Regions from separate parts of the Paenibacillus sp. BT-177 genome, predicted to be linked through region 3. Evidence: riboswitches for the same ligand, from Rfam matches in the RefSeq annotation. Region 3 holds a riboswitch; each other region holds the start of a gene.

Region 1 (10,555 bases), on a different contig from region 3:
TCCGTGAAAAGCGAGTTCCTCTTTTAAACGGGCAGAGGCCAGGAATTCCTCGTTTCCAAGTTCAGGGTTTGCGCCAATATATAACGAAATGTCCTTAAACCGCTGGGCGTGCTGTTCAATGGTGTGTTGAATGGTCTGTTTGAAATTCATGCTAAAAACTCCTTTATATATGCTGTAATGTAGGTACTGCGATAGATATACTAAAATTGTACTATAACATTCATTGCATAATCATGCATATTCATTTATAATGACACAATCTTATTTATTATAAAGAATTTAAGGAGAGAAAAAAAGATTGAAAAAGGCATATCGTTTTACCGCCCTGGTTTTGTCGGCGGTTATCTTGCTGTTGGCTGGTCTTCCCATGCTCACTGCATACGGATCGGAAGAAAAGCCACAGAAAAAACTTGTAGTGGGCATGAGTGCTGACTTTCCGCCGTATGAGTTTCATAAAGTTATTAACGGTCAGGATACCATTGTTGGGTTTGATGTTGAAATTGCCAAGGAAATCGCCAAGGATCTGAATGCGGAGATGGTCCCAGAGGACATGAGTTTTGACTCTTTGCTGCCTGCTCTGCAAAGTGGTCGCGTAGACTTGGTACTGTCCGGTATGACACCGACGGACGAACGCAGAAAGAGCATTGATTTTTCGGATGTATACTATCGTTCCAAGCAAGTCATTATGGTACGTCCAGAGGATAAAGACAAATATTCAACGATGGCTGCTCTAAAAGGAGAGAAGCTCGGTGCGCAGAAGGGGAGTATCCAGGAAGAAATTGCGCAAAAAGTGCCTAATGCTTCTGTGACCTCATTGGATAAAATATCCGATCTGGTACTCCAGCTTCGGACCAACCGTATCAACGCGGTTGTAATCGAAGATACCGTTGCTAAAGGATACACACTAGACGGTACCGTAACACTTGCCAAGGCAGTACCTGAGGATGAAGGAGCAGAAACTGCTGTAGGCATTCGTAAAGGAAATGCGGAATTGCTTGCTTCAGTAAATAAAACGTTGGCTCGCCTGAAAGCAGACGGTTCGATTGAGAAGTTTTCTACAGAAGCAAGTGCACTGTCTGCAGACCGACAAGTTTCTTCGAATAGCATTGTAGATATATTTTTGAAATATCGCAGTTTCTACGCTACGGGTATCGGCTACACCCTATTGCTGTCTGCGCTTGGAGTACTGTTCGGATTCATTATTGGTCTGATCATATCCTTGCTGCGGATGAGTGGGATTCGTATTATCGAGTGGTTAGGTACCGCATATGTAGAGATACTGCGCGGCACACCTATGCTGGTGCAGCTCATGATCATTCATTACGGAGTTGCTTTGACGTTGGGTGTTAATTTTACGCCACTCCAGTCCGGCATAATTACGTTGTCACTGAATAGTTCGGCATATTTGGCTGAAATTTTCCGTGCTGGTATTCAGGCAGTAGACCGTGGACAGATGGAAGCTGCCCGCTCGCTCGGGATGGGACGAGGCAAAGCAATGCGTCATGTCATTTTACCGCAAGCATTTAAATCTATATTGCCTGCTATTGGTAATGAGTTCATTACGATCATTAAAGAATCATCAATTATTTCGACCATTGGGATGGTGGATATTATGTATCAAGCCCAGGTCATTAAGAATATTACCTACGAAGGCTTGAGTCCGTTCGTAATCGCAGCTGCTATTTATTTTGTAATGACATTCAGCTTATCTAAGCTGTTGGGTTTATGGGAAAGGAAGTTGAGAGCCAGTGATCACCGTTAAACAACTGCGTAAATCATTCGGTAAGAATGAAATTTTAAAAGGCATTGATATAGATATCGCCAAAGGTGAAGTAGTCGTCATTATCGGCCCGAGTGGTTCAGGAAAAAGTACGTTTTTGCGTTGTATGAATCTGTTGGAACAGCCAACAGAAGGGGAAATTTTGTTTGAGGGTGAGCCGATTACGGCCCGTGGTCATAATATTAATGCGACTCGGGAGAAGATGGGGATGGTTTTCCAGCATTTTAATCTGTTTCCGCATAAAACAATACTGCAGAATCTGACGCTTGCACCAACGCAGGTGAAAAAGCAGTCGGGGAAAGAAGCGGAGAAAATTGCGCTGGAGCTCCTGCGGACCGTGGGTCTTGAGGATAAGAAGAATACCTACCCGAACCAGTTATCTGGCGGTCAAAAACAACGTATTGCGATAGCACGTGCTTTGGCCATGCAGCCGCACGTAATGCTGTTCGATGAGCCTACTTCTGCTCTTGACCCTGAAATGGTTGGAGAGGTTCTGGACGTGATGAAGAAGCTCGCTGAGGGCGGCATGACGATGGTGATCGTGACGCATGAAATGGGCTTTGCCCGTGAGGTAGGGGATCGAATCATCTTTATGGACAACGGTCAAATTATAGAACAAGGTACGCCTGAGCAAGTATTCGGTACTCCAAGCCATGACCGTACCCGTGATTTTCTTGCTAAAGTGCTGTAAGAAAATGCTTTTATGAAATATTAACAAAGCCTTCTCGTGATGATGTTTCACGGAGGGCTTTTCTCTTTTTGTCACTATATCTCCATATTTTCGTAACAGAAAACGGATTCTTGATGACAAAATTGTAACGAGTATAGTATGATATTCAAGGTTACCAACATTTTCATGCAGATAAGGTTACAAAATTGTGATATTATGCAGTAAGCCAAAACTTACCGGGGCAGCAGTAATGATAATAAATACTCAGGTGCTGGGCTCAAACCATGGGAAGTGCGGGGGACGTAACAACGGCAATGATTCCAATGCATCATAAGATGTTGTGGAATATGCCTAGGGGTGAATTGCACAAGCATAGGGCTTCTCCTGAGTCCGAATCCGACAGCTAACTTCGCAGGCATAACAGAGGAGGTACATATCTTTGAAACATTTAAAACATATTGGAAAAACTATGAAATTTGCGGTGCTTGCTGCAGCTATTGCAGGGCTGGCACAGACAGCTGGAGTAGCAGATGCTGCTTCGCTTCACACTGCCAAAGAAGGCGATACCTTCTTTTTGCTTGCTCAACGTTATGGGGTATCAGTAGATGAGTTGACGAAGGCTAACCCGGATATTGCGTCCAACAACATATATGCAGGTCTGCAAATTAAAGTGCCAGACGAAAAAAGTGTAAAGGCGGCTTCGGATTCGAAGCCACAGCTTCTTACAGAGAAAGCACCAGCGAATGAGAAGCCAACAATTGAAGCATGGGGCAAAACATTCAATTACAGTAAAGTAGTTGATGTTAAAGCTACAGCATATTCTGCCGCAGCTGATGAAAATGGCAAATGGGGTGCGGTCGATTATTACGGCAATCCGCTTAAGCTAGGTACAATTGCGGTAGACCCGAAAGTCATTCCTATGGGAACAAAGGTGCTAGTTACAGGTTATTCCCATCCTGGATTGCCAGATCATTCTTTTGTGGCCGTTGCCCGTGATCAGGGCAGTGCTATTACCGGAAAGCGGATTGATATCTTTATCCCTGGCAATAAATCATTCGTGAACGACTTCGGCTTCCAGAATGTGAAACTGTACGTCATTGATAAATAGCATTGTGCTTATGTATGATTTGATTGAACATAATATAAGTTATGTAAACTTGATCTATCATACAACATATAACTGGGACGACTTTTTATTAGGCCCGGTCGTTTATCGCTAAAAAAGGCTGTCTTACAAGCAGAAGTATTCTGCTCGTTAAGGCAGCCTTTTTACGTTGTTGAATATTTGAAGCTTAGACGTACTGTTATTTTCGTTCCGATGTGTGAAGTAGCCGGGGGACAGTGACAAATTTGTAGCCCTTAGCTTTTAGAGAGTGGATTAGACCCGGCAAAGCTTGGACAGTGCCTTGCAAGTTGGAACTTTGACCTCCACCTGCATGCATTAAAATAATGGAGCCAGGTCCGGTAGCCGGGATCACGTTGCGCTGAATTTGTGTTTTGCTTAATCCCTTCCAGTCTAGAGAGTCCACATTCCAATTGACGATCATGTACCCATGACGACGTGCCCACTGGATTTGAGGCTCCGTGATTTCACCATAGGGTGGTCGTATCAATCTGGGTCGAAAACCTATGCTGGCTTCTAAAATGCGTTCTGTCTTTGTAATCTGGTGGCGAAAACGTTCTGGTGTGGCCTTCCTGAAATCCGGATGAGTATAGGAATGGTTTCCTATAGCATGACCCTCACGGATGATGCGGCGTATGATCCCCGGATGCTTTTCCGCACGGTGGCCGACGATAAAAAAGGTAGCTTTGATACCGTTTGCGTGTAATACGTCCAAAACCTGCGGCGTATACCTTGAATCGGGCACATCATCAAAGGTTAAGGCAATTTGGCGGGTGTGCGGGCCGCACATTTTAAAAATGTCCGCATGCTTTTTTCGTAGCATCGCTAATGTTGGAGTAGCTCGATCTTTACTTTGATATACCGAAGTAGCGGCAGCAGCTTCCTTGGGATGGGGCGTTCCGATGTTGGGAGGCGTGTCCGCGTGAACGGGAAAACTTGAAAATGCTAGTAACAGTGCTAAACATGGCAACACTCCCCTGTACCGCATTTGTATTCCCCCTTTCCGTGCAGTGGTACCTAGTGGTGCTCTCAGCTATTATGTACCTGTCCTATTAAAATTATGCTGGTGATTGAGTGAAGCCCTACATGGCTGAAGAGAAGTACATCATGAAGCGGGTATCCGTGAAGATGACGAAGTAAACGTACATATTCTCTTAAACATGACCGAAAACCGAAGCATTTTCGCAAGTTTTAGCCTTACAAAGGATTCGGTATACCGTGACAGCTGGTGTATAATGGGGATGCTATTCATAATGATACATACTTGGAATTGAGGGAAGGATGGATAAAAGTGACCGACTTGTTTACTCCTTATCAATTAAAGGGGCTTTCATTAAAAAATCGGATTGTCATGCCCCCAATGTGCCAATACAGCGTGGAGGCCAAGGACGGCAAACCGACGGATTGGCATTATGTCCATTATGTGAGTCGCGCGGTAGGAGGGACTGGGCTCTTAATTGTGGAAATGACAGCGGTTCAACCGGATGGACGCATTACGGATCGTGATTTGGGCATTTGGAGTGACGAACATATTCCTGCATATCGCAAAATTGTAGAGGAAGTCCACAAGTATGGTGCCCAAATTGCCATTCAATTAGGCCATGCCGGACGCAAGGCCGAGGATGCTGAGACACCTGTAGGCCCGTCCTCGATCCCCTTTAGTGAACGCTTTAAAGATCCGCACACTTTGACGAGAGCAGAAGTCAAGGAACTGGTTCAGGCCTACAAAGAGGGGGCTCGCCGGGCGGTAGAAGCTGGTTTTGACACGGTAGAGATTCATGGTGCTCACGGCTATCTGATCCATCAATTTCATTCCCCTTTAACCAATACCAGAGAAGATGAGTATGGGCAGGATTTGTCACTGTTTGGTGTTGAGGTGATCCGTGCTGTTAAAGAGGTACTTCCTGCTGATATGCCTGTGCTAATGCGGATATCTGCCAAAGAATATGTCCAAGACGGATATGATGTTGAATACATAGCAGCCATAGGGGAACGATATCGTGATGCAGGTGTGGACATTTTCCATATTTCTTCTGGTGGTGAGGGTCCGATTGGCTCCAGCGGAGGCCCGTCTGCGCGTGCTGGTTATCAGGTCGATTTGGCTCATACCATCCGTGAAAAATTGAATGTGCCTGTCATTGCTGTCGGCTTATTGGATGATTATGAGGATGCCCGCCGAGTCGTTCAGCAAAATGAAGCTGATCTGGTAGCCATAGGGCGTGCCATGCTGCGAGATCCCTATTGGGCGCTGCATGCTTCACGGGCGCTAAAAGTACAGGCAGATATCCCAGAGCCTTATCTACGCGGTTTTTAGATATTTTTGAAACCTCTTTGCAAAGCTTGCGTAAACATGTGTACAGAGCTTAAAATTTAAGCATTCAATTCTAGGAGGAACTTCACATGTCTATTTTCAAACGATTAAGAGATCTTACGATGTCTAACATTAACGCCATTATCGACAAGGCAGAAGATCCAGTTAAAATGACGGATCAATACATTCGTGATATGCAAGAGGATCTGGAAGACGCAGAGAAAGCGGTAGCCGCTCAAATTGCTATTGAAAAGAGATTCAAACAGCAATACGAAGAACAGGCAGCTTTGGTGAAAAAACGCGAAGAACAGGCTCATACGGCTGCAAAAGCACAAAATGTGGATCTTGCTCGTCGTGCGCTGGAAGAAAAGAAATCTGCCGAACAAAAAATGAACGAGTTCCAAGCTGGTTATGAGCAAAACAAAGCTGCAGCTGACAACCTGCGTGGTAAGCTGGATGAAATGCGTAGACAGCTGACTGAAATGAAAAACAAGCGCGAGACACTGGTTGCCCGTTATAACGCAGCTAAAGCGCAAACTGAAATTAACAAAGCTATGAACGGTTTTAGCTCGGATACGGCAACTGCTGGATTGAAGCGTATGGAGGAAAAAATGCTGCAAGCAGAAGCACGTGCTGAAGCGAGCAACGAAATGGCTTCCAAGGAAAAATCGCTGGATGAAGAGTTCAAAGAGCTGGATAAGAAAAGTGCTGTGGACGATGAACTTGCTGCTTTGCTGAAACAATACGAAAACAAATAAGAACTTTTAAGCGTTGCCGCTAGTGTGATGGCTCAGTAAGCGAAGGAGAAACGTTTTCTCCTTCGCTTTTCCCTGCCTAGGGGCGTAAATCAATATATGTAGTCAAGAAGATGTGGAGGATGGTAGGAAATGCATTTTTTAGAAACGATGAAAGCGATGCTGGTATGGACGGGCGCGGGTGCTATTTTGCTGTTCGTATTAATGTATGTCGATTCTTTATTTACAAAGTATAAGGATTTTGCCGAAGTAAAAGCCGGAAATATGGCCGTAACGGTACGGATGATTATGAAGCTGATTGCACAAGGATATATTTTATCAGGTTCAATTGCTACCGCTAATAATTTGCTCGAAGCGCTTGTGTATTCTGTGATTGCCTTTATTATCCTGCTTGTTTTGGAAGTGATTGTGCGCCTGCTGTTGCGGTATTGGGCACAGTTTGATCTGGATAAAGGTACCCAGGAAGGTAAAATTGGTTTCGGTCTGTTTTCGGGAGCGCTGCATTTGGTTGGTGCCTTAATCATTACAGCATGCTTCTAGGCAAAGTAAGGAGGGAATATGACCATGAGTGTATGGAAACGAATTTCAAATCTATTTGCCAAGCCTGAACCGCCGAAAGCGGAAAAAAGCATGCTTCACTTAAATCCAGGGGATATTTGTGAGGTGTCGCTTGTCACCTATGAAGTGGTAGGTCGTGTACATAATCGTGCTCGGAATGCCGTTGTTTTGACGCTTCAGGATGGTAATCAAGTGAGTTATCTTCATATTGAGGAACGGGAAACACTGCAATTCGGACTTTATCAGGCCATCGATGGCAGACTAGACAACCCGGAGGAAGTACCGACCATTTTAGAACTGGATGATACAACGTATCATTTGGAAGAACAGTATTTTGGGCATGTTACCGTTATGGGCCGTGCTCCTTTCCGGCAGGGTGGAGAGCAACATGTTTGGCAGTACCAGTCTGATGATTACCATTTATTGCGGGTAGAATGGCAGGACGGTCGCTTTATGCTTTATGAAGGAGAAGAAGTGATTACCGGAGACGTCAAGGTTATTCGGGCAAGCTAGGAGAGGGTTACACATGAGCAAACGCACCTGGCAATATGCATTAAAGGTCATTGTGGCGCTGAGCTTGTTCGTATCCGTGTTAAGCGGCTGCGGCGCGCCAAATGTGAAAGATACGTATCCGCTGGAATCCGTTAGTGGTAGCGGAAACTCGACCTCGTACGTGTATCGCGCAGCAGGCAAAACGGTTCCTGAAGTAGCGGAGGAATTGAAAGAACAGCGTACACCGGAACAAATGTCACCTCAGAGCAATGAGCGGATGTTTCTGGTATATAGCGATGAGTGGTACCATTTACAGCAAGATCCAGCTAAGAAGGAAGACACACTCATTGAAATTGATAGTAAAAAGTATGTCGAGCAAAATTACAGTTCCAGCTTTCTAAAAGGATACTTAACTGCAACTGTGCTGGATGCTCTGTTCGATTCGTTGCGGGGGTCTGGCTCCTATCGAGGTTATTCGAGCAGAGATGTATACCGACCTTCACAAGGGCAATATCGTGCTCCAACAGCACAGGAGAAAAAAGCGATCCCGCCGATAACGGTGGAGCGAAAAGGCTCAGTTACCCGTAGAGGGAAAAATTCGGATACCAGCGTTGGATCAAGCGGGAGTCTATTCGATAGAGGCTCCAGCAGTTCACCGAGCAGAGGCTCGATTTCACGTGACCGAGGCAGCAGCGGCGGTTCCAGCATATTTGATTCGCCGCGCAAATCTTATAGTAAGCCTAAAACACGCAGCGGCTCAGGTAAAATTAGCCGACGAAGTCGACGATAATGGTAATGTTTTATATTCTTCTAAAGTTGTTTGCGGAACTGTGGAGCTGTTGCACAGTTCCTTTTTTTGTTGTTTGATATAACCTACAGTGAATTGAACGGATGCTCTCACTTCGATTTTATTACCGTCTACTTTGACCTACACTTGATCAGAGCTTATGTGCTCAATGCCATCGTCTTCGATGATGTTGCTTTTTTTGATATGGAGATGACGAGCTATCTTTTCTATAGCACCCATTCGTGGTTCAGAAAGTCCGCTCTCCCAAGCTGAAATTGCTTTATTGGTAACCCCAGCGATCTCAGCAAGCTCTTGTTGAGTCAAATGATATTTTATACGTAATTTTTTAAAATTGTCACTTAAAGCCACTATAATCCCTCCACCCCAAATTAAGTAGATTATAACCTTGATATCGAAAAAAAACCAACATAATACATTAGCAAAAGCAACGTCGCTCACTTGGGGGGACTTTTTTGTTAGCACGAATGGGTGTCGAGTTTGAAGAAGAAAGCCATAGAAAGAAAATTTTACCTCATATTTATACAAAAAATGACAGTTTACTAGATTATTTCATTGCCACATCTATTAGTAAAATATACAATTACATCAGGCGAAATAGGAGGATGATGTAACTGTGTTATCTGCTTTTTTATATATTTTACTTGGTTTTTTCGATGCTTTAGCGGCAGTTACTTTGGTCTTGAAGCTTTATATGCTTCCGGTGTGGGAAAATCGAAGAAAAATACTTTTCTATGCAATTGGCATAGCTTTCTTTTCCTTTCTCATGAGAGAAGTTATAGGCATGCCTAAATTTGATTTTCCGCTTCAGTATTTGTTAATGGTTCTCTTTTTAAGATTTGGTTTAGGGATCAAAACATATCTTGCAGCATTTTCTGCTGGTTCTGGTCTAACAGCTTACATTAACCTACAGCTATTTGTATATATCTTTGCAAACTTTTTCGGAGTAGCACAACCTGATATTATTAATAATACTTCTGGCTCTTCCATTTACGTTATACAGCTAGCTTCTATTTTTACTGCATACTTTATTTCTTTTGTCATGGGGAAATACAACTTTGGTTTCTCATTTATCATTCAGCCCCCACATGATTTTTTGAAAGGTGAAAATTACCTATCACCCCTTAATAAAATGTTCATCATAGGCTCCCTAATATCATTTGTCACTATTCTTGTTACTTTGTATATGCTCTATAACTCCAATACGATAGGACTACTTTCCATCTCATTGCTGACTTTTGGAATTTCGTACTTCTTTTCAGAGAAAGGAGATTACGAGGATGCTAGAAACGCTATCGAGGCACATCGCATCAGAAATAAAGAAAGCTGATCCTGATGGACCTACAAGTGTAGAAGTGATGGAGTATGCGATTGGTATAAAAATTACCGAAATTTCAGCAGTACTAATGGTCGCAGTTATAGCCTGGATAACAGGACATTTTTGGGGGGCATTACTAGCGCTGGCTACGATCATGTTTGTAAGGAGATTTTCAGGTGGGGTACACTTCAGCAACCTTACCCTTTGTGTCTGTTTTACAACGGCCATATGTGTAACTATACCTTTTGTTTCTTTAGGTTTATCAACAATTTTGATAATTAACGCTTGTTCATTATTAGTGTTTGTAGTATATGCTCCCAATCATTTTATCTATATTAATAAGACCAAATATCACAAGTATAATAAAACGATATGTATTTTGGTTTGCATATTAAATTTTTTTGTACAATCTCACATAATATGTTTATCTATAGTTATACAAGCATTCAGTATTCTTCCTTTATGGAAAGGAGGTGAGCGAAAATGGATAAGAAATTGGCGAGAGTTTTAAGTATAAGCCTTGGGAAATACGCTAACGAGTCTACCAAAAAAGAAAAAACAATATTTGGCGCTAAACCTGTACCAGCTGAGCTGAAGAAAACAGAAAAGAACTGAATTTAATGGAAGAGGGAAAGCGAATCCTAGCCACTCCATTGCTTGATGACAATTCACTTGGAGATTGCTCTTTCTTTTGTGAAAATCACCTAGTTGCGATTGAATTGTGGAAGCCTAAAAGCAATTAT
Region 2 (10,555 bases), on a different contig from region 3:
CTGTGTTTCGCGTGATATTACGGGGCGCAACCGAATGGAAGAACTGCTGCGTAGATCAGAGAAGCTGACAACCGTAGGGCAACTGGCGGCAGGAGTAGCGCATGAGATTCGTAATCCATTAACCACGCTACGTGGCTTCCTACAACTACAGCAGCAAAATCAAGTGTTGAATATGAAACACAACGATATTATGATGTCTGAGCTGGACCGCATTAATTTGATCGTTAGCGAGTTTTTAATACTGGCGAAGCCACAGGCAGTGCATTTTCAGAAAAAAGATGTTCGTTATATTGTGAGTGATGTTATTTCTTTACTGGATAGCCAGGCGCATCTGTTGGGTATTGTATTCAACCTTCAGGTCACGGACGAGCCTGCCTTGGTATATGCTGAAGAAAATCAGTTAAAACAGGTATTCATTAATTTACTTAAAAATAGCATGGAGGCTATGAGTAAAGGTGGCATCATCACAATTCATTTGTTCTTAGAGGGAGAAAGCGTTAAAATCTTCATACGGGACCAGGGAACAGGTATTCCCGCAGAAATGCTATCCAAGCTGGGAGAACCTTTTGTCACAAACAAAGAAACAGGTACAGGACTAGGGCTTATGGTCAGCCAGCGTATTATACAGAGCCATAAAGGCACACTGGATATTGAAAGCACAGAGGGAGAGGGAACAACCGCCCTCGTGCAGCTTCCGATCGCCAAGCCTGAGTAATGAGCTGGGGGCAGAAGGAAGTGTGTTCGTAGAAATGGAGGGTACACAGGTTGCGCATTAACAAATTTATCAGCGAAACTGGCTTTTGCTCGCGCCGGGAGGCGGACAAGCTGGTAGAGAGCGGCCGCGTGACGATTAACGGCGAAGTGGCCGTGCTGGGCAGTCAAGCGGAGGAAGGCGATGACGTCCGTGTGAACGGCAAGCCACTGCGCGATAAGTCCGATCACGTCTATATTGCATTGAACAAGCCAGAGGGCATTACAAGCACGACAGAGAGCCACATTAGAGGCAATATTGTCGATTTTGTGGGGCACCCGCAGCGGATATTTCCAATTGGACGCCTGGATAAGGATTCGGAAGGTCTCATTTTATTAACCAATGATGGGGACATTGTGAATAAGATCTTACGGGCAGAAGGCAAACATGAGAAAGAATATATCGTAACAGTGGATCGTCCGGTCACACCATCCTTTGTGCAGGGGATGTCCAGCGGTGTAAAGATACTCGGTCATCGAACGCTGCCCTGTGAAGTAACACGTGTATCTGAGTATGTATTCCGTATTATCCTGACAGAAGGGAAAAATCGTCAGATCCGACGTATGTGTGCTGCCTTCGGTTATGAAGTTAAGAAACTGCAGCGCCTGCGAATTATGAATATTCGTTTAGGATCCCTTCAGAAAGGCGCCTGGCGTGATTTAACAGAGGCTGAAAAGCAGGAACTGGGCCAGATGCTTGATTATACACTTAGCTAATGCCAGAGGCCTTCTTATAGCCTACAGCGCTTGTCCCTCGTATATGACAGGGCTAGAGAACAGAAATCCCTAAAGTAAAAGGCACCAGCTGCATAAAAAATGCGGCGGTGCCTTTGTTCATATAACATATTCATGATCAACCTTCATTCGAGCTTGAGGTAGGACTAATAACTTGTGTACCGTTCTGATATTTGCGAAGAACGGAAATTTCGACACGACGGTTTTTGGCACGTCCTGCCCCAGTTTGATTGCCTGCCAATGGTCGATACTCGCCATATCCGATGGATACAAACTTGGTAGGATCAAGCTGCGGATTGAGCAACAAAATACGCAAGAAATTGAGCGAACGCTTGGCACTCAAATCAAAGTTGGACGGAAACTGACTATTGGAAATAGGTACATTGTCCGTATGACCTGATACGATAACATCATAACCAGGAAACTGCTGAAGCATGCTGGAAATGGATTTGGCCAGCTTTCTCGCTTCTGGCTTTACTTCGGCCTGCCCGGATGAAAACAGGGCATTATCACTAATGGTGATCATCAGCTGGGATTGGTTCAGCTTGGTGTTCAGTAGGGTGGACAGGCCGTTATTTTGAATATACTGATCCATTTGCTTTTTAAGCTTCTTTAAATCTTCTTCTTCCCGCTGGGCGAGTTGCTTTTGCAGATCAGAGGTAGAAGTGGCTTTCGATTTTAAGGGTTGTGATACCTCTTCTTTATTTTTGCCCATATCCATGGATTGTGACGACGGATTCGCGGCTGAGTGATCCAGCACGCCAGTACCGCCACTAAAAGCTGAACTCAGGGATTGAGCCATAGTTTCAAATTTTTTGGCATCGAGCGAGCTCATACCGAATAAGACAATGAAAAGAGCCAACAGAAGGGTCATTAAGTCGGAATATGGCAACAGCCAGCTTTCGTCAGCATGCTCTTCATGTGGTTCATGTCTCTTTTTACTCACTGGAATCGCCATCCTTCTGGGTCATCGAAGCCCGTTCGGTTGGAGTTAGGAAGATTGCTAGCTTCTGGCTGATGGCAATCGTCGAGATACCGGATTGAATGGAAAGCAGACCTTCGACCATCATTAACTTAAGTTCCACTTCTTTTTTGGATAGCCGTTTCAGCTTGTTGGACATTGGATGCCATAGGACATAACCTGTAAAAATACCGAGCAACGTTGCAATAAAGGCGGCTGCAATGGCATGGGACAGTTTTTCCATGTCACTAAGGTCGGCCAGAGCGGCGATCAGACCTACAACCGCACCAAGTACCCCGAGTGTTGGAGCGTACATACCGGCTTGGGAGAAAATCAGTGCGCCGGCGCGGTGTCTATCTTCGGTAGCGTTAATGTCTTCCATCAGAACATCGCGTACGAACTCCTGATCATTACCATCGATAATCATTCGCATACCGCCGCGCATAAAGGGATCGTCGATCTCTTCGACCTTGGATTCCAGCGCGAGCAGACCTTCACGACGGGTAATGGATGCCCATTCGGTAAATGTACCGATAAGCTCCTTGCGATCCAGCAATTTCTGCTGGGTGAAAATAATTTTAAACAGCTTTGGCACCCGTTTCATGTCATCCATCGGAAACGCCATGAATATACTTGCTGCTGTTCCGACGAAAATAATCATGTAAGCAGCGGGGTTATTGACCAGATTGACGACTGGCGCGCCCTTCAGGATCATCCCGACGACCAGTGACAAAAGCCCGAGCACAAGTCCAATAATGGTTGTAATTTGCATGATACACCTCATCCATGAGAATAGATTTTGAATCCTTTCATGCCGCATGGGTCGTCCTTGCCCCAAGCGCGTCATTATGAGACGGATTATAGTATTTATCGACAAAACTCTCTTTTTTGTTAAGGGCGAATTTCCGGTATAATAAAGTGATTATGTATTGAATCGCTGAACCATTGGAGGAAATAGCATGGGAGTAAAGCATGGGCGCGAGTATGAACAAATTTTGAACGATTTGACAGAGGCTGTGGGACGCATCCCAGATAGCTATGAATTTTTTGAAATGGAAGCAGAAGATTGGGACAGGCTGGACCCGTTGGGGCGTCAGGAAGTCAATGAAGCTTTGGCAGAAGACCTATTTTATGCATTGGGTACGGAGCCCATAATCACTGTAGGCAGCGGCGTTGTGATTTATGAGCCGGAGCAGCACCGGATCTATGTACTCATCGGAGATGAGGAGCTGACGTCGGTCCCTTTGATTTGAAGGCCGTCTTATGGATTTATCAACGGGGCCGTGGTAATATGTACACCAATATATCGTAGTTTTGGCCGTATGTAAGCGGCTAAAAGGCTTCCGTATAAACGGGGAGGAGTTCGTAACATGCCTTTTACACAAGAAGAGATTGAAGCACATCTGGAGAAACTGGAGGGCTGGGAACTGGAGGAAGGACGTTGGATCGTTCGGAAATATAATTTTTCCAGTTTTATGAAAGGAATTGCATTCGTGGATGAAGTTGCCGCTATATCTGAGGCATTCAATCACCATCCATTTATTACGATTGATTACAAGACCGTGACTCTGCGTTTGACCTCTTGGGACGATGGCGGTATTATGGCCGTAGATATTAAGGAAGCCCAACAATATAATGAAGCTTTTGAAAAAATGCGCAGCAGTCATTGATTTTATAATGATCTGTTGTATATATTAAGAGCGCCTTCGCTATACAACATCGCGGTTGTATAGCGAAGGCGCTCTTATTTATAGAGCCCGGTTCTGTTGTTCAGGACGATATACCATACAATAGAACGGTTTTCTGCCATCTGGAGTCTGACGTTCATAGGTATCCGTCAGCTCAAATCCAGCTGCCTTGTAGGCTCGTATAGCCCGCTGATTCCAAGTGAGAACCTCTAGGTCAATTTCATTCTGTGGATGGCGTCGTCTGGCTTCCTCGGCAATGGCCCGGACAAAATCGGGGCCTGTGCCATGTCCGCATCTTTCGGGATGCATTCCAAGACCCAGCCGGGTCACACCGACCATAGGAAAATATTGAGCAAATCCCGTCAGCTCATTCTCTTCGTCCAGTACGGCAACATATTGCTCTTGGCGAAGCGTGGGACTTCCAAATTCGACTTCAAGTGCCTTCATTTGTTCCCAGGGAAGCCAGCCGTATATGTTGTAGGGAGGATCATAGCGCCACTCACAGATTTCAGCCGCTTGATGCTCGTCCATCGGTACGATCCGGTAGTTGGATATTGAGGCCGGCACTTTTTCATTCCTCCTTATGTAGGTACTTCAATCATTAACCACAGATTGTAGACAAGTTGTAGGAGAATGGCAAGCGTGTTTATTTCGTACCTAAGTCGGGTATACATTCAATAAGAAGGATTTACTGCTCATATGCTCCCCCAGCGGTGGCGGTAAACCGACGATGTTCGCTAAAACTGAAACCTTTTGAGGTGTCAGTTCGTCAGTAATGATAATAATTACTGATGTAGTGGACATAAAAAACCGCAATTCGATTCCGGCCAGAATCAAATTGCGGCTAGGGTTAGCTTGCTGTGCGGTAGTTATTCTACGTTGTCGTCATCAGGAATATCTGAAGCTACAGAATGGTAAGCGTCTGTGCTCATAATTCTTTTTGCACCGACATAACGGTTAGCGTAATAATTTTCGTTCAGTGAGCTAACTACTACACCACGTGAAGTCGAGGAGTGGGCGAATTTCCCTTCACCTACGAAGATACCTACATGGGAAACGCCTCTTCCTGTGGTGTTGAAGAACACCAGGTCGCCTGGTCTCATTTCATCGCGGGATACAGAAGCTCCCATTTTGAATTGTGATCCAGATTGATGCGGCAGTTTAATTCCCAGTTTGTTGAATACATACATTGTGAAGCCGGAGCAATCGAATCCCTCGAGTGTAGTACCTCCGCTTCTATAGTTCGTTCCTTTGGCATCTTGGATGACCTGGTCCATCTTAGAGTCTGCAAATGCACTGCTACCACCGAATGTAAAAGAGGTAAAGGCAATGGCGAGACCCATGGCTGCGATCGTTAGCTTCTTCTTCAAAAAAAATATACCCCTTCCAATGCCTGCGAGGTTAGCTTAAGGATTCGGTAGAAGGTTCCCCTATGACCACTCTGTTGCGAGATCAATTCACCCAAACTGGTTCCCCCGCTTCCTAGGTGCCAGGAATTAGGCTTAACTTAAGATGTGCACCTTGGAGAGCAGTATTCACGACAACGATGTTTTTAAGATAAAGGTTACAATAAAGATTACAAAGTTGTTACTATCAGTTCACTGCGATTATTGTAACAAAGACAGCAGGCTTTGGCAAATGTTTCATCGCAAAAAGTTACAAAAAAAATCTGTTCCTAACGCCCTAGGAACAGATTCTGTTAACAGTATTCAGTTATGTGCCGTTTGCACGGGAAAGAAAAAAGTTTTTTCGACAGCTAAAAATGCAGGAGAAAGCATAAAGAGAGGGATTAGCCTCTGCTGGAGATATCGATGTGCCATAGACGATACTGCGAACTGATATGCCACAGCCTGACCAGACTGGTAACAAAATGATACGATTGCTGGAGAATTAGCGCCAACATACCAGTCCAAATCATCGCTACGGTGCCAAATAGACCGAAGACCAGCAGCACACAAGCACCAAGCAAGAGAGATACGCTTACAGCCGGAAGAAGCTGGCGAAAGAAGGCGAGCAGGGACGATAGTATGGCGTGACCACTGACCGTGCCCAGTTGCATATACAGGATGCACTGCCGAATGAACCAACCGTAAGCCACCCACCCAATGGTATAGGGCAACAAATGCAGCAGGTAAGAGGAAGATTGCAGCGTCCCTGCTACAATAGGATAGAGTCTCGGTACCACCCAGAAGGCGGGAAGCAGCAGCAAACCCAACTCGATGATGTAATACAACAGAGATGACATACCGTGACGTTTCATCCCCTTGAAGAAGGACAGGCTTTGCGGTTCAGACGCATCGGTATACAGGCTTTGATATATGCCAGCTCTAATGAAGGGAGTGATTAGGACGCGCAATACGGTCGCCCCTAGTAGTATCCATAAATATACGTGTACTTCCCGGCTGTCCATCAAAGCGATCTGGCCCTCCATCCAAAACAAGGTCTTTCCCAGCTCGTTTTGGCTCTGATCAGGATAACGCAGCAGCAGCGGGACAACGGCCGACTGTACCAGCCGATAGAGAAATACTCCCCACAGCAGACGATACAAAAATAAAATGATAACGATATAAAAGCGTATGCGCACTAGCGCCCAGCCTTCTTTTAAAACAGTCCGCATCTATAGACACCTCACCATGACAGACTTCCAAGCAGTGTCTCCAACAGCTTGGTTACACTCACACTCCAACGGGTTTGTTGCTTTTCGTCCAATTCAGCCTTCAGGCTATTATTAATATGCTTGTTCTCCAGTGCAATAGTGTATAGAGGATCAACGGTCACATAGGACACGGGAGAGGTGCTTTTGAGTCGGAAAGATGTACTTTTGCCCGTACCGTCCCATGCCTTAAATATTGTGGTGCCATCCTTGAAGGTAAATTGAACAGGGATCTTGGGATAATCTGCTCCTTTTTTGCTGAGCGTCACGACTGCTTCATATCCATTCTCCAACTTGCGGTTCGTGATGCGATCGACAGAAAAGTCCGCCATCTGGCCGTCATATACATATTGTTCAAAATAGTGGCTCCATGAGCGTCCAGTCACCCTCTCCACGACACGCTGAAAATCCTGTGAGGTCGGATGCTTGAATCGGTAGGTCTGGACATAGGTTCGCATAATCCGGTCCATTTTTTTCGTACCCACCTGACGTTCAATACCTCGTAGTACCAGCTTGCCTCGTGAGTAGGCATTTTGTGCATACTCAGCCGACGATCCGTACTTCCAGGATTCGCGGTTTAGGGGCTGTGGAGAAGCTACCTGTCCGGATTGTAATGGCAAGTTGGGGATAAGCCCATATTCTTGCTCCATGAGCCGTTCTTCTGCATAGGAGGTGAAGCCTTCATCCAGCCAGGGCTCCTCAAATTCATTATTGGCTACCATTCCGTAGAAATATTGATGCCCAATCTCATGAACCAGCGTCCGTTCCAGATTATAGCCGGGATTCAGTTGGTCCGCAGCTGCGGCCGTGATGAGTGTCGGATATTCCATGCCGCCGGCTCCACTGCCTGTTTTGGGTGGAACGACGATAGATAGAGTGGAATATGGATAAGGCCCGTACCATTTGCTGTAGTACGAAAGGGCGGCCTTGGCTGCGCTCATATAACGTCCTTTTAGTTCCTTATGGGACGGGTCCAGATAGAGCTTGATTTTGACACCAGGAACTTCAGTAGAAGAAAAGGGTTCTTCTACGGCTACAAAGTTGGGTGAAGCGGACCAGGCAAAATCGTGTACATCATCGGCATAAAATTGATATATTTTCTGGCCGTTCTGTCGTACTGCACCACGGGTAGGAAATCCGGTCGCTGCTACGATGTGTGTTTCAGGCACCCGAATTCGTATGCTGTAAATTCCAAAATCGGCATAGAACTCGGAGTTGCCATGATACTGATGGAGGTTCCAGCCCTCGTCGGCGCGTCCACGTTGTCCTGCAGTCTCATAGACGCTGAGCTTTGGAAACCACTGTCCAGCCATTACAAAATCATCTGTCGCACCCATACGAGCAAAAATGCCAGGCAGTTTGACTTCAAACTTCATATATAGTGTGATTTCTTCGCCACCTCGTACTGGCTTGGGCAGACGTACCTTCATGAGCGAACGGTCACTTGCGTTACCGTCATCTGGTTGTACATATTGAGTACGGTGCATGAGAGATAAACCATCTTCTGTTTTTAGTTCGGTCAGCGTCATGGAGCCAAAGCCGTCCTTGGGCATGGTGTCTCCGCGCAGCTTTCCCCCGGATTCTTTCATAAAGGTGGTTTCCATAGAAGAGAAGGCATTCGGGTATAGATGAAGATACAGATCATTCACAGTTTTCTTGCCTGGATGTTTCCAGGTCAGTGTCTCAGTGCCTCGCAAAACCCGTCCTTTTTCCAGAGATACATCAATGTGATACTCCACCACCCGTTTGCTGAGAATTTCCGAAGCGGGCTGTGGAGGGTTCTTGGGCAGGTCGGGCATGATGTTGGCCCCTAGAGGCTTGCCCATATCTGGCGCAAGCGCAGATTCAGACTCGGAGCCGTATAGTGGTTTGCCTGCAGACTGAGGGGCGGATTGCGATTGGGGTTGCCAGGCAAACCATAACGTCCCTGCGAGGAGTCCGAGGGCTAGTGTAGACAATAAAACGATTTTGGAGCGTGCTGGGGTCATACAATGGATACCTCCCGTTGACAAGCATCTACAGCATGTATATGTTTGCTTTCGGGAGATTATTAGTTAAAATATTTATAGTGTAGAATGAGTGTGAAGACGGAAACTGGAGGCCTAGTGACGCATGAGTGAAAATCAGCCGGACGGCAAAAAGCAGATTGCACTGAATATTGTCAGTGGCAAGAGTAAACATAAGGGCTTCGGCGCAGGCTCAATCGACCTGAACAGCATGTCCCCGGTCATCATTGACCGAGGAGAGGCAAAAATTGATATCGGTGCCATGCATGCCAAAAGTAAAGTAGAACGTGGAATCAAGTTCTCTACGAATAAAGAAGACGTACCGAACGGACGCCAGGTATGGCTGGTATGGGTAGCTGTGGACCGTACGCCTGAAGGACGTATGTACGGTGGCGCGACGGCCTGCGAGATGCTGATTGACGACGAAGCCAAACGCGGCTGGAAAATTCTTGCCGATCATGTTAACCGTATGGATTATGCACTCAAGCGCCGTTTCATGCTGGATGATCTCGGCAGCGAAGATAAAGCAGCGCTCAAAAGCCTGCTGATTTCGCATAATCAGGAATGGTGGGACGCTTCGCCAGAGGAATTGAAGCAGGCGCTCGAAGGGTAAGCCTAGCGTTAACAGTGTACACAACTGCTTAAAGAGCAGTCGGCAGTAAGGTTCAGAAGTAGACCGATACCTTGGTTGGGGTCGGTCTACTTCTTTTTCATGTAAGTTATGAACATCATCGCCTTGACATCATGGAAAGGCATTCACTATAATTCAAATAGAAATCGGTTTCACTCCGGTTTTTATTTAATGAATTCGTGGAACCGGTTCCTGAAAGGATATAGTTTTTTTCCTATCGCTGTTTATGAATGTAATCTCTAAATAAGGTGGCATCGTTATGTTTAAATGGTTGAAAAAGAAGGCGGCTCCCCGTATTGAAGAATTCGACATGGTAGCGCCAATTAAAGGAAAAGTGGTTTCTCTAGAAGAGGTTCCAGATCCTGCGTTCTCTACAAAAGCTATGGGGGATGGCATCGCTATTCATCCATCTGAGGGTAGGGTCACCGCTCCTTTCGCCGGAAAAGTTGCCCATGTCATGGAGAAAAGCAAACACGCTCTGATTATTGAACATGAATCTGGCGTACAAGTTTTGATACATGTCGGGATTAATACCGTCTCTCTCAAAGGGCAGGGGTTTAACCCTCATGTCAAAGTAGGAGATAGCATTAAAGCTGGACAATTATTGATGGAGTTTGATCTGGATGCGATTCAACAGGGTGGATTACCTGTAATTACTCCAGTAATCGTTCCAGACGGGCAAGATATGATCAGTCATGTGGAGATATTAGAAAGCTCATCTGCTACTTCAGATGTACCTGTACTAAGGGTTCATTTAAAAGCCTAGCTTTCATTCAGAAAAGACTAACCAGGAATTCTTGGTTAGTCTTTTCTTTAGATAATTCACTGACTGGTCAAGGGACTGGTATGAACATGTGAACAAAAGCTAGGATTCACATATTTCAGATATCCGCTGATTACAATTGCCTTCGTATAGCCCTCCATGAAAACAAATCACTTTTTTAATATCATATGGCAGCAGGTTTTTAAGAGATTCTTTGGCGATATTGAAATCACAGCAGTATTGCGGGTCTGGAGCCAGTAATTTGCTGCTTACTACACGTAGAGCATCTCCTGCAATCAGGGTTTGACTGGATTTATGATAGAAACTTAGGTGTCCTGGTGTATGACCAGCAGTATCTATAACTAAGA
Region 3 (10,555 bases):
GACACCACAGGTCATGCACTTGGACAGCTCATACGCCCACTGACGCTTTTTCTCTGCCATTCTAGGACCCGGTCCCAGATCGTAGGTACCGTCAATCGGAATCCACGCTTTGACCTTCTTGAGCGCGTTAAACATCCGGCTGCGGTCAATGACCAAATCCCGTACTACCGGGAATGTACTCATGGGCGCAATCGTAATCGGCTGCTCCAGCTTATCGACGAGCGCTGCGCACGCCTGACGTGGCTTGCCGTTAATCACCATAGAACAAGCTCCACATACTTCCTCCAGGCAGTTTGACTCCCAGCACACCGGAGCCGTCTCTTTACCTTGGCTGTCTACCGGGTTACGCTGAATTTCCATCAGCGCGCTGATCACGTTCATTCCCGGTCTGTAGGCCAATTCAAATTCTTCCGTATAGGAACTAGCATTAGGCTCATCCTGACGAGTAACCACGAACTTCACTGTTTTATTCGACTTCACTGCTTGCTCCGACATCTAAATACACTCCCTTCTGTTATTTGCTCTTGGAATAATCTCGAACACGCGGCTTGATCAGTGAAACGTCGACCTCTTCATACGAAATTTGTGGTCCTTCCGGTGTCCAATCTGCAATCGTCGTTTTCAGATAATCTTCATCGTTGCGGTCCGGGAAGTCCGGCTTGTAATGGGCCCCGCGACTTTCGTTGCGCAGCAGCGCCCCTTTGGTCATCGCTTCAGCCAGTTCCATCATATTCCACAACTGCCGTGTAAACGCTGCACCCGCATTATTCCAGCGCGAAGCGTCATTAATGTTAATGTTCGAGTAACGCTCCTTCAGCTCCTTGATCTTGTGAATCGTAGCCTCCAGCTTGTCATTATAACGAACCACGGTCATATTGTTCGTCATCCACTCACCCAGCTCTTTGTGAAGAACATAGGCATTTTCTTTTCCGTCCATATGCAAAATACGCTCATACTTCTCCGTCTGCTGATTGACTGCGGCATCAAATACCGAAGAAGCTACATCCTGTGCAGACTTTTTCAAGCCCTTGATATATTCCACAGCCTTTGGTCCAGCCACCATCCCGCCATAAATGGCCGACAGCAGTGAGTTTGCACCCAAGCGGTTCGCTCCGTGATACTGGAATTCACATTCACCAGCTGCGAACAGACCCGGTATATTTGTCATTTGGTTGTAATCGACCCACATGCCTCCCATTGAATAGTGAACAGCCGGGAATATTTTCATTGGGATTTTACGCGGATCGTCGCCGACAAATTTTTCATAAATCTCAATAATGCCGCCCAGCTTTACATCCAGCTCTTTCGGGTCCTTGTGAGACAGATCCAGATAGACCATGTTCTCGCCGTTAATACCCAGTCCATCATCAACGCATACGCTGAATATTTCACGTGTCGCAATGTCGCGAGGGACTAGATTTCCATAAGCCGGATATTTTTCTTCAAGGAAATACCATGGCTTTCCGTCTTTATACGTCCAAATGCGACCGCCCTCTCCCCGTGCCGACTCGGACATGAGACGCAGCTTGTCGTCACCGGGTATAGCCGTTGGATGAATCTGTATAAATTCACCGTTCGCATAGCGAACGCCTTGCTGATACACTGCACCGGCAGCCGTGCCGGTATTAATGACGGAATTTGTGGTTTTACCGAAAATAATCCCGGGACCACCAGATGCCAGAATAACGGCATCCGCTGCAAAAGTCTTCACTTCCATCGTACGCAAATCTTGCCCGCAAATCCCTCGACAGATGCCTTCATCATCCAGTACAGCCTGTAAAAACTCCCAGTTCTCGTACTTGGTCACCAAACCAGCAGATTCCCAGCGTCGTACCTGCTCATCGAGAGCATACAGGAGCTGCTGTCCTGTCGTCGCACCAGCAAAGGCTGTGCGATGATGCTGGGTACCGCCAAAACGGCGGAAATCCAGCAGTCCTTCTGGTGTCCGATTGAACATAACACCCATACGGTCCATGAGATGGATGATTCCCGGAGCCGCTTCGCACATCGCTTTTACCGGCGGCTGGTTTGCCAGAAAGTCACCGCCATAGACTGAATCGTCAAAGTGAATCCAGGGTGAGTCTCCCTCACCTTTGGTATTTACCGCACCGTTAATGCCACCTTGCGCACAAACGGAGTGGGATCTTTTGACCGGAACCAAAGAAAATAAATGAACGTGGACTCCCGCCTCTGCCGCCTTGATCGTAGCCATTAGACCTGCCAGACCGCCGCCCACGACAATAATATTGGATGCTGCCATTTCTGCTCACTCCTTCTTTTCAGGATTTGTACTAAATCCCCTTTTACCATTCAAAATAGAATCTCAACACGATGTATAATTTAAATAACTCGTTTACAGTAGCTGTTTAAAAGCGCTGCAATGCACCAAGACTGTTGCCGTTTCTTGGAATTCCGCGCTACGGAATGCAAGCAGGGAAGCAACGAAGCCGATCGACACCACCACGAACAGGGTCATACAGATATAGGAAGATACTTTTTGGGCACGTGGTCCCACGGTAATCCCCCAACTGACCATAAATGCCCACAATCCATTAGCAAAGTGAAATGATGCCGAAACGACACTGATTAAATACAAAATAAAATAGACCGGGTTCGTTACTATGCCATGCATTACGCCGCCTAGCTCCTCATGAGTGACATTACCCAGGGCCACCTGAAAGCGTGTGTCGTATACGTGCCAGATAATAAATACAAACGTAATGACTCCGGAAATACGCTGGAACAAAAAGCGCCAGTTACGCGAATAGCCAAACCTTTTGACATTCGGATCAGCCTGATAAGCGATATACAAGCCATAGATCCCGTGGAACAGTAATGGCAAGTAGATGAATAACGTTTCTAACACAATAACCAGCGGCAAACCATTCAGGAAGGCCACGCTGCGATTAAAACCTTCCTTACCGCCCTCCACCGCTGTGAAGTTCGTCACCAAATGCTCAACAAAAAATAGAGCCAACGGAATGACGCCAAGAAGCGAATGCAGCTTTCTGGAATAAAATCCTCTCATCTAGGTCATGCTCCCTTCTCCCAATAATAGCGTTTTCAATAGTAATATAACATATAAAATGACAGTTCCCGACAGGGAATGTTCAACAAGGTGTCCCTTATAAGGAAAAACAAAAGTGTGAACATCTTGTGTCGCTTTCATGTTACTCCTTTTCGGCTTATAATGGAATTGCAATATACGTATTAATTATTATGTCTTTTTTGCATATAGAGAGGAAGTGGAAGATTTGTTTGAGGATTTGAACGCTTTTGCCGTCGTTGTCGAGCAGTCCAGCTTGAATAAAGCCTCAAAACTGCTGAATTTGTCCCAACCCGCCCTGTCTCGCAAAATTGCCAAGCTGGAGGAAGAGCTGGGTGTCCATCTCTTTGATCGTCGGGGCAAACGGCTCGAAATTACATCAACTGGCCGATTTGTATATACTTTCGCGCTGGAGCAACGGCAACGTCAGCTTCGCTTCTTACAAAAGCTGTCACAGCACAAAAATGAAGCCCAGAGCATGCTTACTCTGGGCGCAAGTCTTACGACACTCCAAACGACGTTGCCTACCCTCGTCGAGGCTTTCATGAGCAAGCATCCTCAGACTGAGCTAAAGCTGCTCACCGGCAAAACGCATGAAATCGTCGCCTTTGTACGCGACAAAAAAGCAGACGCCGGCGTTGTCGGGTCTGCCATTCATGAAGCTGGATTACGCTGCATTCCGTTATTTGACGATCATTTGGAGCTAGTCGTCCCCATCGGACATGAATTAACTGTCAAGACAGGAACGGCTTCAATGAAGGACCTGCAAGGATTGCCGATGATCATTTTCTCCAAAGGAACCTGGTACCGCAGCCTGACGGATGACTTGTTCCAGCGCAGCGGTATTATGCCGGATATCCGCATGGAAATCGACTCCTTCGAGGCGATTGTACGTCTGCTTCCAACCTGCAAGGCATCCGCTTTGCTGCCCAAATCCTACTTGCGCAGCGAACTGCTGCGAGATAATGGACTTACTGCATTGTACTTGCCTGATTTGAAGGAGACACGCCGAACGACCTCCCTCATATACTCAGAAACGGCCGATCTCGGCCCGACAGCACGACGCTGGATTAGCGAGACACGTGCATCGTTTGCAGGCTACCGTATGGTGTAGAGAATTTAACCCTCTTCATTGACATTAACGACCTCATCCTCAAAGCGGCCGATATTGTCATTGGAGCCGATAATGACCATAATATCGTCTGCTTTCAGCCGATCCATAGCTGTCGGCGCGATCAAAATACCATTCGCCGTATGAAGTGCCACGATGCTGCAACCAAAGCGGGTACGAGCATTTAATTCTGCTAACGTTTTGCCATTCAGACATGCAGGCACATTGAGTTCCACAATGCTGTATTCCTTGGACAGCTCCAAATAATCGAGCAGATTAGGCGTGACCAGCTGATGCGCTACCCGAATACCCATATCTCGTTCCGGATAAATGACTCGGTCCACCCCAAGCTTCTCTAACGCACGCCCATGCAGTACAGATATAGCTTTGGCTACGACTTTTCTCACACCCAGCTCCTTCAGCAAAATGGCGGTCAGGATGCTTACCTGAATATCATCACCGATTGCAACAATGCCGCAATCGAAATTACGGATGCCCAGTGACCGCAACGCATCCTCATCTGTAGCGTCTGCCACGACAGTATGTGTCAGAATCTCACTCATACTGTCCACAACATCCTCATTCCGATCAATGCCCAGTACCTCGCACCCCATATCCACCAATTGCAAAGCCAGGCTTGAGCCAAACCGTCCCAAGCCAATGACTACAAACTGCTGCGTTTTCATATCTACTCGAAAACTCCCTTACCCTATAATTATTTTACCTTCTGGATGACGATACAATTCCTTACCCTTTTTCGGTCCCAGTGCATAAGCTAGCGTGAGTGGACCCAGCCTGCCTGCAAACATCGTCAGAGTAATCACCAGTTTGCCTACAACTGTCAAATCAGGTGTAAGCCCCATGGACAGTCCTACCGTACCAAAGGCAGACACCGTCTCGAACAAGATCATCAGAAAATGATGATCTTCGGTTGCGGACAGAATCATCGTCACCCCAATCACGAACAGCAACCCCAGCAAGGTAATAGTCAAAGCCTTATAAATGCGTGCCTGCGCAAGTCGGTACCGGAACAGCACAATGTCTTCCCGTCCCCGCAGCATCGAAAACACCGCTCCAATGAGCAGAGCAAATGTAGTGGTCTTAATCCCGCCTCCAGTGGAGCCAGGCGAAGCCCCAATAAACATGAGTATGATGATAAAAAACTGCGTAGCCTGCCGCAAGCCTGCAATGTCCAGCGTGTTGGCACCTGCGGTGCGAGGGGTAACGGACTGGAATAAAGAACCCAGCAGTTTACCACCCCAATCAAGCGAGCCAAGCGTCTTCGGATTCGTAAACTCAAATACAAAAATGACAAGCGTCCCGACGACAATCAGAGCAGCTGTCATGCTGAGTACCACCTTGGTATGCAAGGATAGTCTCTTACGCTTGCGATAATCTGCCAGGTCAGACATCACTACAAAACCAATACCACCCGAAATAATGAGAAACATGGCTGTAAAATTAACAATCGGATCATATACATAACCTGTCAGGCTGCGAAATTCACCGAATAAATCAAAACCAGCGTTATTAAACATGGAAATGGCATGCCAGATTCCAAAATAAATCGCCCTGCCGACAGGCATATCAAATGACCAGCGAATCGAAAAAATAGCTGCACATACTCCCTCAATCATCAGCGAGTACCATAGCACCTTGCGGATCAATCCAACAATTCCTTCGACAGAGGTCTGATTCATCGCTTCTTGCAAAATAAGGCGCTCCCGCAAGGAAATGCGACGTTTGAACACCAGCGCGATCAAGGTAGCCATGGTCATAAAGCCAAGACCACCGATCTGGATCAGCGCAACGATAACGATTTGACCAAAGGTTGTAAAAAAGAGCCCTGTATCCTTAACGACAAGTCCGGTTACACAGGTCGCGGACGCGGCAGTAAACAAAGCGTCTATAAACGCAAGTGGTTTTCCAGTTGTATTAGAGATGGGCAGCATTAACAATAAACTACCTATTAGAATGATAATGGCAAAGCCTGCAACGAATATCTGCGGTGGAGAAAGCCGAAGCCAGCGTGCATTGGGATTCATCTATTCATCACTTCTCTCCTAATCCTTAAAACTATAAAAACAGTGACTTAATACGGTGTAAGCCCGCTACGCGTTCCATTTATCTTCCGATCGTCGTTGCCCCTGATTTTTTTGATTTTCCAAACCTTAAGTAGCTATAATTAACATTCCCTGAATACAGGAAGAATGCATGTCAAACACTACTCGGCTCCCTGTGCTATTGGCGAGCAGCAGCGAAGGGGGCAGAATTGTTCTGAAGAAGCGAAGCGTTTGCCTTTATCTCCGGATTTTAACCATTAAAGGGTTTATACAATCAAAAAAAATCCGGGGATAACAGCAATCAGAAGAATAATCTGAACCCGCAGCGGTCTAACCAATCCAAACACTTTTATACACACAAAAAAAGACACCGGAAAACCGAGTGCCTGACTTGGTTCCTGCCCACAGCCTACGAGGTTAGCTGACGGATTCGGACAGCACAGTATGCCCTATTTACACTTCCGGTCCATCAGGATCGGCTGTAAAATTCACCCCAGTAACATGGTTCCCCCGTTTTCTCATAGAAATTCGGCTTAAATGTATATCATTACCCATATATTTCATAGGCATTGCCTCAAGATTATAATCCTTCTCTATCCAGATCACAAAACCGATTTCGCCGAAAAAACGTGAAATTGGCTTTAATTCGCGAATAGACATCGGTTAATCACAGCTTATCTAATTTTATTAAAACTTTAAAGTGCTTTCACTCTGTTTTCATGAATATCGCTGGTCTGTTGGCGGGAACCTGTGCAGTATGATATCTTTAATGGATGTTCTTATTTACAGATTAAGGAGGAAACTCATGAATCCTATCGGGAAACCGGTCGTGCTCACGGCCAACTTCAAAAAATTAGGCTTGCTGGGCGGGGTTGGCCTGATTTGCTTTTTTATCTTTCAATTGCTTATTCCCTCAATTAGCAATCCAAGTCCGGAATCATTGGTGAATGCAAAGGTCATCAGCAAACAAGAAGCGGTCATACACGCCCTGGACTTCGCCCGTTCCGAGCTGGGCTATACGGAATCACAGCCAGAGAAGCCCGTCGTAACCTATCAGGCTGAAACAGATTTGTACGGGTATTTATCCAGAGAAAAATTGGTTCAAGAGTACGATCGTACATGGAAAAAAAATTATCCATATGAAACCTTTCGGGTTGATTTGCCTGACTCCTCAGCGAAGGGCAAGCTGCAAATCCATGTGGATTTATCCACTGGGAAGGTCGTTAGCTTTAAACGGATCACCTCCAGCACCAATTACACACAGGCTGATGTTTCTACAGATGAACAAGCACGAAGCAGACTTGTACGTGTAGCTGAGGGTGACATGACGCTCGAAGCCAAGGAACAGGCTGCAGCAATATGGATCAAACGCTTTGGCTTTAAGCCATCTGAATTGAAGCTCGCGACCACTGAGGGAGAAGGTGGATTAAAATATACCGTGGACGGAAAGAAAATCGGCGCCTCGGTACTTACGCTGGCTTTTACTTTTGAAGACGGGGATGTTCGCTCGTTTACCCAAAGCTTTTCGGCCCCTTCGTCCTATACCGACTATGTTAAAAAGCAAACATACTGGGCTAATTGGATGACTTATGCGGGTTATGCCCTATTTAGCTTTGTCCTGGGCGTACTTGCCATTGTGTATGCGTCACTCACCCGACGACATACTTCATTTGTTCGCGGTATTATTCTGTCCATTGTATACTTTATTGCTAGTATAGCTGGGACAATGAACATGCTACCTTTATTGCAAGCTGAAGCAGGCAGTAAGGGCATGCTTATATTTCTTATGGTATTCCAGGTTGGTGTTACCTTCTTCATGGCTGTAGCTATCTATTTCTCCTTGGTAGGCGGTGACGGGCTTATGCGTCAGGTTGGACTAAATGCATGGCCACGGGCCAAAGAGCCAGGCTACGGACTGTATGTGCTTCGCAGTATGTATGTTGGTTACTTGTGGGCCTTCATTTTACTGGGCGTACAATCCATTTTGTTCTTTGTATTGGAGCGCACATTTAATACGTTCTCCACTACAGACGCCACGCAGTCCCCTTACAATATGGCTTATCCATGGCTATTGCCGATTATGGCTTGGATGGCAGGTATTGGAGAAGAAACTGTTTACCGTCTATTTGGTATTCCGATGGTAAAAAAAATAGTCAAGAATACGTTTGTTGCTTGTCTGATCACTACGCTTATTTGGGCACTGGGACATACGCTTTATCCGATCTATCCGGTGATTTCAAGACCAATTGAACTGACTTTTCTTGGTTTGCTGTTTAGTTTCGTGTTCCTGCGTTACGGCTTTATCGCTGCCATGTTCAGCCACGTTATTTTTGACAGCATATTAATGGGACTTAGTGTGATAAGTCTGGGAGACACCGTGAATGTGAGCGCCGGCCTATTCTGGATCTTACTTCCGGCTATTGTAGGCTACATCATTTACTGGTTTAGTCCCAAAAAACCTAATCGAATCATGTTTGAACCCATGAAAAAAGAGGAGCCGTATTCTACGACTCCTCCTCCCGAAGGGCAGCTATAATCTGACGAGCAAGTTTATCCCCAATAGAGAGAGGCCGGAAGTCTTCGACGCTGGCCTCTCTTATTTTTTTGAGCGACCCAAAATGCTTAAGCAGCAACTTACGCCGTTTCTCTCCAATGCCCGGAATGGAGTCCAACTGGGAAGTTACCATCGATTTGCCGCGCTGCTCCCGGTGGAACGTAATTGCAAAACGGTGAACCTCGTCCTGAATCCGTTGCAGCAAATAAAATTCCTCGCTATTGCGCGCAAGCGTCACGGCTTCAAATGTTTCTCCCATCAGTAGTTGGGAAGTTCTGTGTTTGGCATCTTTCACCAAACCACACACAGGAATAAACAAGCCCAACTCATTTTCCAATACATCGGTTGCCGCTTTAATTTGTCCACGCCCGCCATCGACAATGATCAAATTGGGACGTTCAAGATTTTCCTTCAGCACACGTTCATATCGACGCCGAATAACTTCACGCATCGTTTCATAATCATCTGGTCCCTGCACAGAACGGATCTTGTATTTTCGATACTCTTTCTTGGCAGGCTTACCGTCAATAAAGACGATCATGGCCGACACTGGATCGGAACCCTGAATGTTGGAATTATCGAACGCCTCTACCCGATGCAGACTATCCAGCCCAATGGCACGTCCCAGATTGCTTGCAGCTTTGGAGGTCCGTTCCTCATCCCGCTCGATCAGTTTAAACTTCTCATCCAAAGCAACACGTGCATTTTCCGTCGCCATACCCGTCATTTGCTTTTTCAGCCCACGCTGTGGCACAAGTACTTTTACATCCAACCATTCAGCCAGAGCGAGAGCTGCCGTAGATGGGTCCTCCAGTCCACCGGATAGTTGAGTTTCTGTTTCTGTTTCCCCGGTTTCTTGGTCACCAACTTGAGCTTGATTCGTTCCTTCTGCATAAGCTGCCCGTGCTTCGGCTACCCGCAGTGGATCAGCAGAACGGTCTGACTCCGTTTGTACTGCTTCCTCATCTGTAATCCCGGTTGTCTCAGCTGTAATTGCACTGTAAAGCTCAGTTTCTGTTGCAATCGGTTGATCGACATCAGTCGATTTTGCTTTCATCAGCTTAGGAGAATCCGGCAACAATATCTCCTGCGGCACTGCCGGGTTGTCACTGTAATATTGCGTCACATAGGACATAAAATCACTGTAAGCTTCACCGTAGAAAGGGAAAGTCGACATATGGCGCTCAATCATTTTACCCTTACGGACATATAGAATCTGTACACACATCCAGCCCTTATCTACCGAAAAGCCGAATACATCCCGGTCCTTCGCATCAGATGTGGTGATTTTCTGCTTTTCCATCATCGCGTCGATGCTAATAATCTGATCCCGCAGCTCCTTGGCACGCTCAAAGTACAATTCCTCTGCGGCCTCCTGCATTTTACGTTGGAGATCCTTTTTAATTTCCTCATGTCCTCCACTCAAAAAGGAACCAATCTCCTGACTGATCTGGTCATATGTTTCCTTCTCAACCTCTTTCACACAAGGTCCCAAGCACTGATGCATGTGATAATACAGACACACTTCTTTTGGCATCACACCGCACTTGCGCAGCGGATACATACGATCCAGCAGCTTTTTCGTCTGATGTGCCGCGTAGGAATTAGGGTACGGTCCAAAATATTTCGCTTTATCTTTCAGAACGCGACGGGTTACCTCCAGCTTGGGGTGTGCCTCGTTCGTAATTTTCAAGTACGGAAAGGTTTTATCATCCTTCAACAGCACGTTATAACGCGGCTGGTGCTTTTTAATAAGGTTGCACTCCAGAATGAGCGCCTCC

The links. Region 3 has a riboswitch for cyclic di-AMP ahead of OIU26_RS17300 (TrkH family potassium uptake protein). Riboswitches for the same ligand answer to the same signal wherever they lie in the genome.
Region 1: another riboswitch for cyclic di-AMP. It lies ahead of OIU26_RS24115 (3D domain-containing protein); the one in region 3 lies ahead of OIU26_RS17300 (TrkH family potassium uptake protein).
Region 2: another riboswitch for cyclic di-AMP. It lies ahead of OIU26_RS24725 (C40 family peptidase); the one in region 3 lies ahead of OIU26_RS17300 (TrkH family potassium uptake protein).

Annotation. Positions count from the first base shown of each region.
Region 1 covers NZ_JAOYTP010000014.1:34,532-45,086, reverse strand. Annotated here, with positions in the region: gene OIU26_RS24130 (M20 family metallopeptidase) at 1-150, opposite strand, end outside; gene OIU26_RS24125 (ABC transporter substrate-binding protein/permease) at 299-1,762, shown strand; gene OIU26_RS24120 (amino acid ABC transporter ATP-binding protein) at 1,749-2,471, shown strand; cyclic di-AMP (ydaO/yuaA leader) riboswitch at 2,715-2,883, shown strand; gene OIU26_RS24115 (3D domain-containing protein) at 2,890-3,558, shown strand; gene OIU26_RS24110 (polysaccharide deacetylase family protein) at 3,755-4,561, opposite strand; gene OIU26_RS24105 (NADH:flavin oxidoreductase/NADH oxidase) at 4,865-5,887, shown strand; gene OIU26_RS24100 (PspA/IM30 family protein) at 5,974-6,642, shown strand; gene OIU26_RS24095 (DUF350 domain-containing protein) at 6,772-7,179, shown strand; gene OIU26_RS24090 (DUF4178 domain-containing protein) at 7,204-7,710, shown strand; gene OIU26_RS24085 (DUF4247 domain-containing protein) at 7,724-8,479, shown strand; gene OIU26_RS24080 (helix-turn-helix transcriptional regulator) at 8,618-8,845, opposite strand; gene OIU26_RS24075 (hypothetical protein) at 9,111-9,824, shown strand; gene OIU26_RS24070 (accessory gene regulator ArgB-like protein) at 9,775-10,323, shown strand; gene OIU26_RS24065 (hypothetical protein) at 10,296-10,427, shown strand; gene OIU26_RS24060 (hypothetical protein) at 10,433-10,555, shown strand, end outside.
Region 2 covers NZ_JAOYTP010000016.1:12,042-22,596, forward strand. Annotated here, with positions in the region: gene OIU26_RS24690 (PAS domain S-box protein) at 1-715, shown strand, start outside; gene rluF (23S rRNA pseudouridine(2604) synthase RluF) at 766-1,467, shown strand; gene motB (flagellar motor protein MotB) at 1,604-2,431, opposite strand; gene motA (flagellar motor stator protein MotA) at 2,424-3,218, opposite strand; gene OIU26_RS24710 (hypothetical protein) at 3,406-3,699, shown strand; gene OIU26_RS24715 (4a-hydroxytetrahydrobiopterin dehydratase) at 3,817-4,116, shown strand; gene OIU26_RS24720 (GNAT family N-acetyltransferase) at 4,195-4,701, opposite strand; gene OIU26_RS24725 (C40 family peptidase) at 5,004-5,504, opposite strand; cyclic di-AMP (ydaO/yuaA leader) riboswitch at 5,510-5,647, opposite strand; gene OIU26_RS24730 (hypothetical protein) at 5,924-6,751, opposite strand; gene OIU26_RS24735 (M1 family metallopeptidase) at 6,763-8,775, opposite strand; gene OIU26_RS24740 (YwhD family protein) at 8,900-9,406, shown strand; gene OIU26_RS24745 (PTS sugar transporter subunit IIA) at 9,684-10,190, shown strand; gene OIU26_RS24750 (MBL fold metallo-hydrolase) at 10,290-10,555, opposite strand, start outside.
Region 3 covers NZ_JAOYTP010000005.1:218,260-228,814, forward strand. Annotated here, with positions in the region: gene sdhB (succinate dehydrogenase iron-sulfur subunit) at 1-495, opposite strand, end outside; gene sdhA (succinate dehydrogenase flavoprotein subunit) at 515-2,260, opposite strand; gene OIU26_RS17285 (succinate dehydrogenase cytochrome b558 subunit) at 2,354-3,028, opposite strand; gene OIU26_RS17290 (LysR family transcriptional regulator) at 3,255-4,160, shown strand; gene OIU26_RS17295 (potassium channel family protein) at 4,166-4,843, opposite strand; gene OIU26_RS17300 (TrkH family potassium uptake protein) at 4,862-6,202, opposite strand; cyclic di-AMP (ydaO/yuaA leader) riboswitch at 6,612-6,764, opposite strand; gene OIU26_RS17305 (type II CAAX endopeptidase family protein) at 7,026-8,756, shown strand; gene uvrC (excinuclease ABC subunit UvrC) at 8,725-10,555, opposite strand, start outside.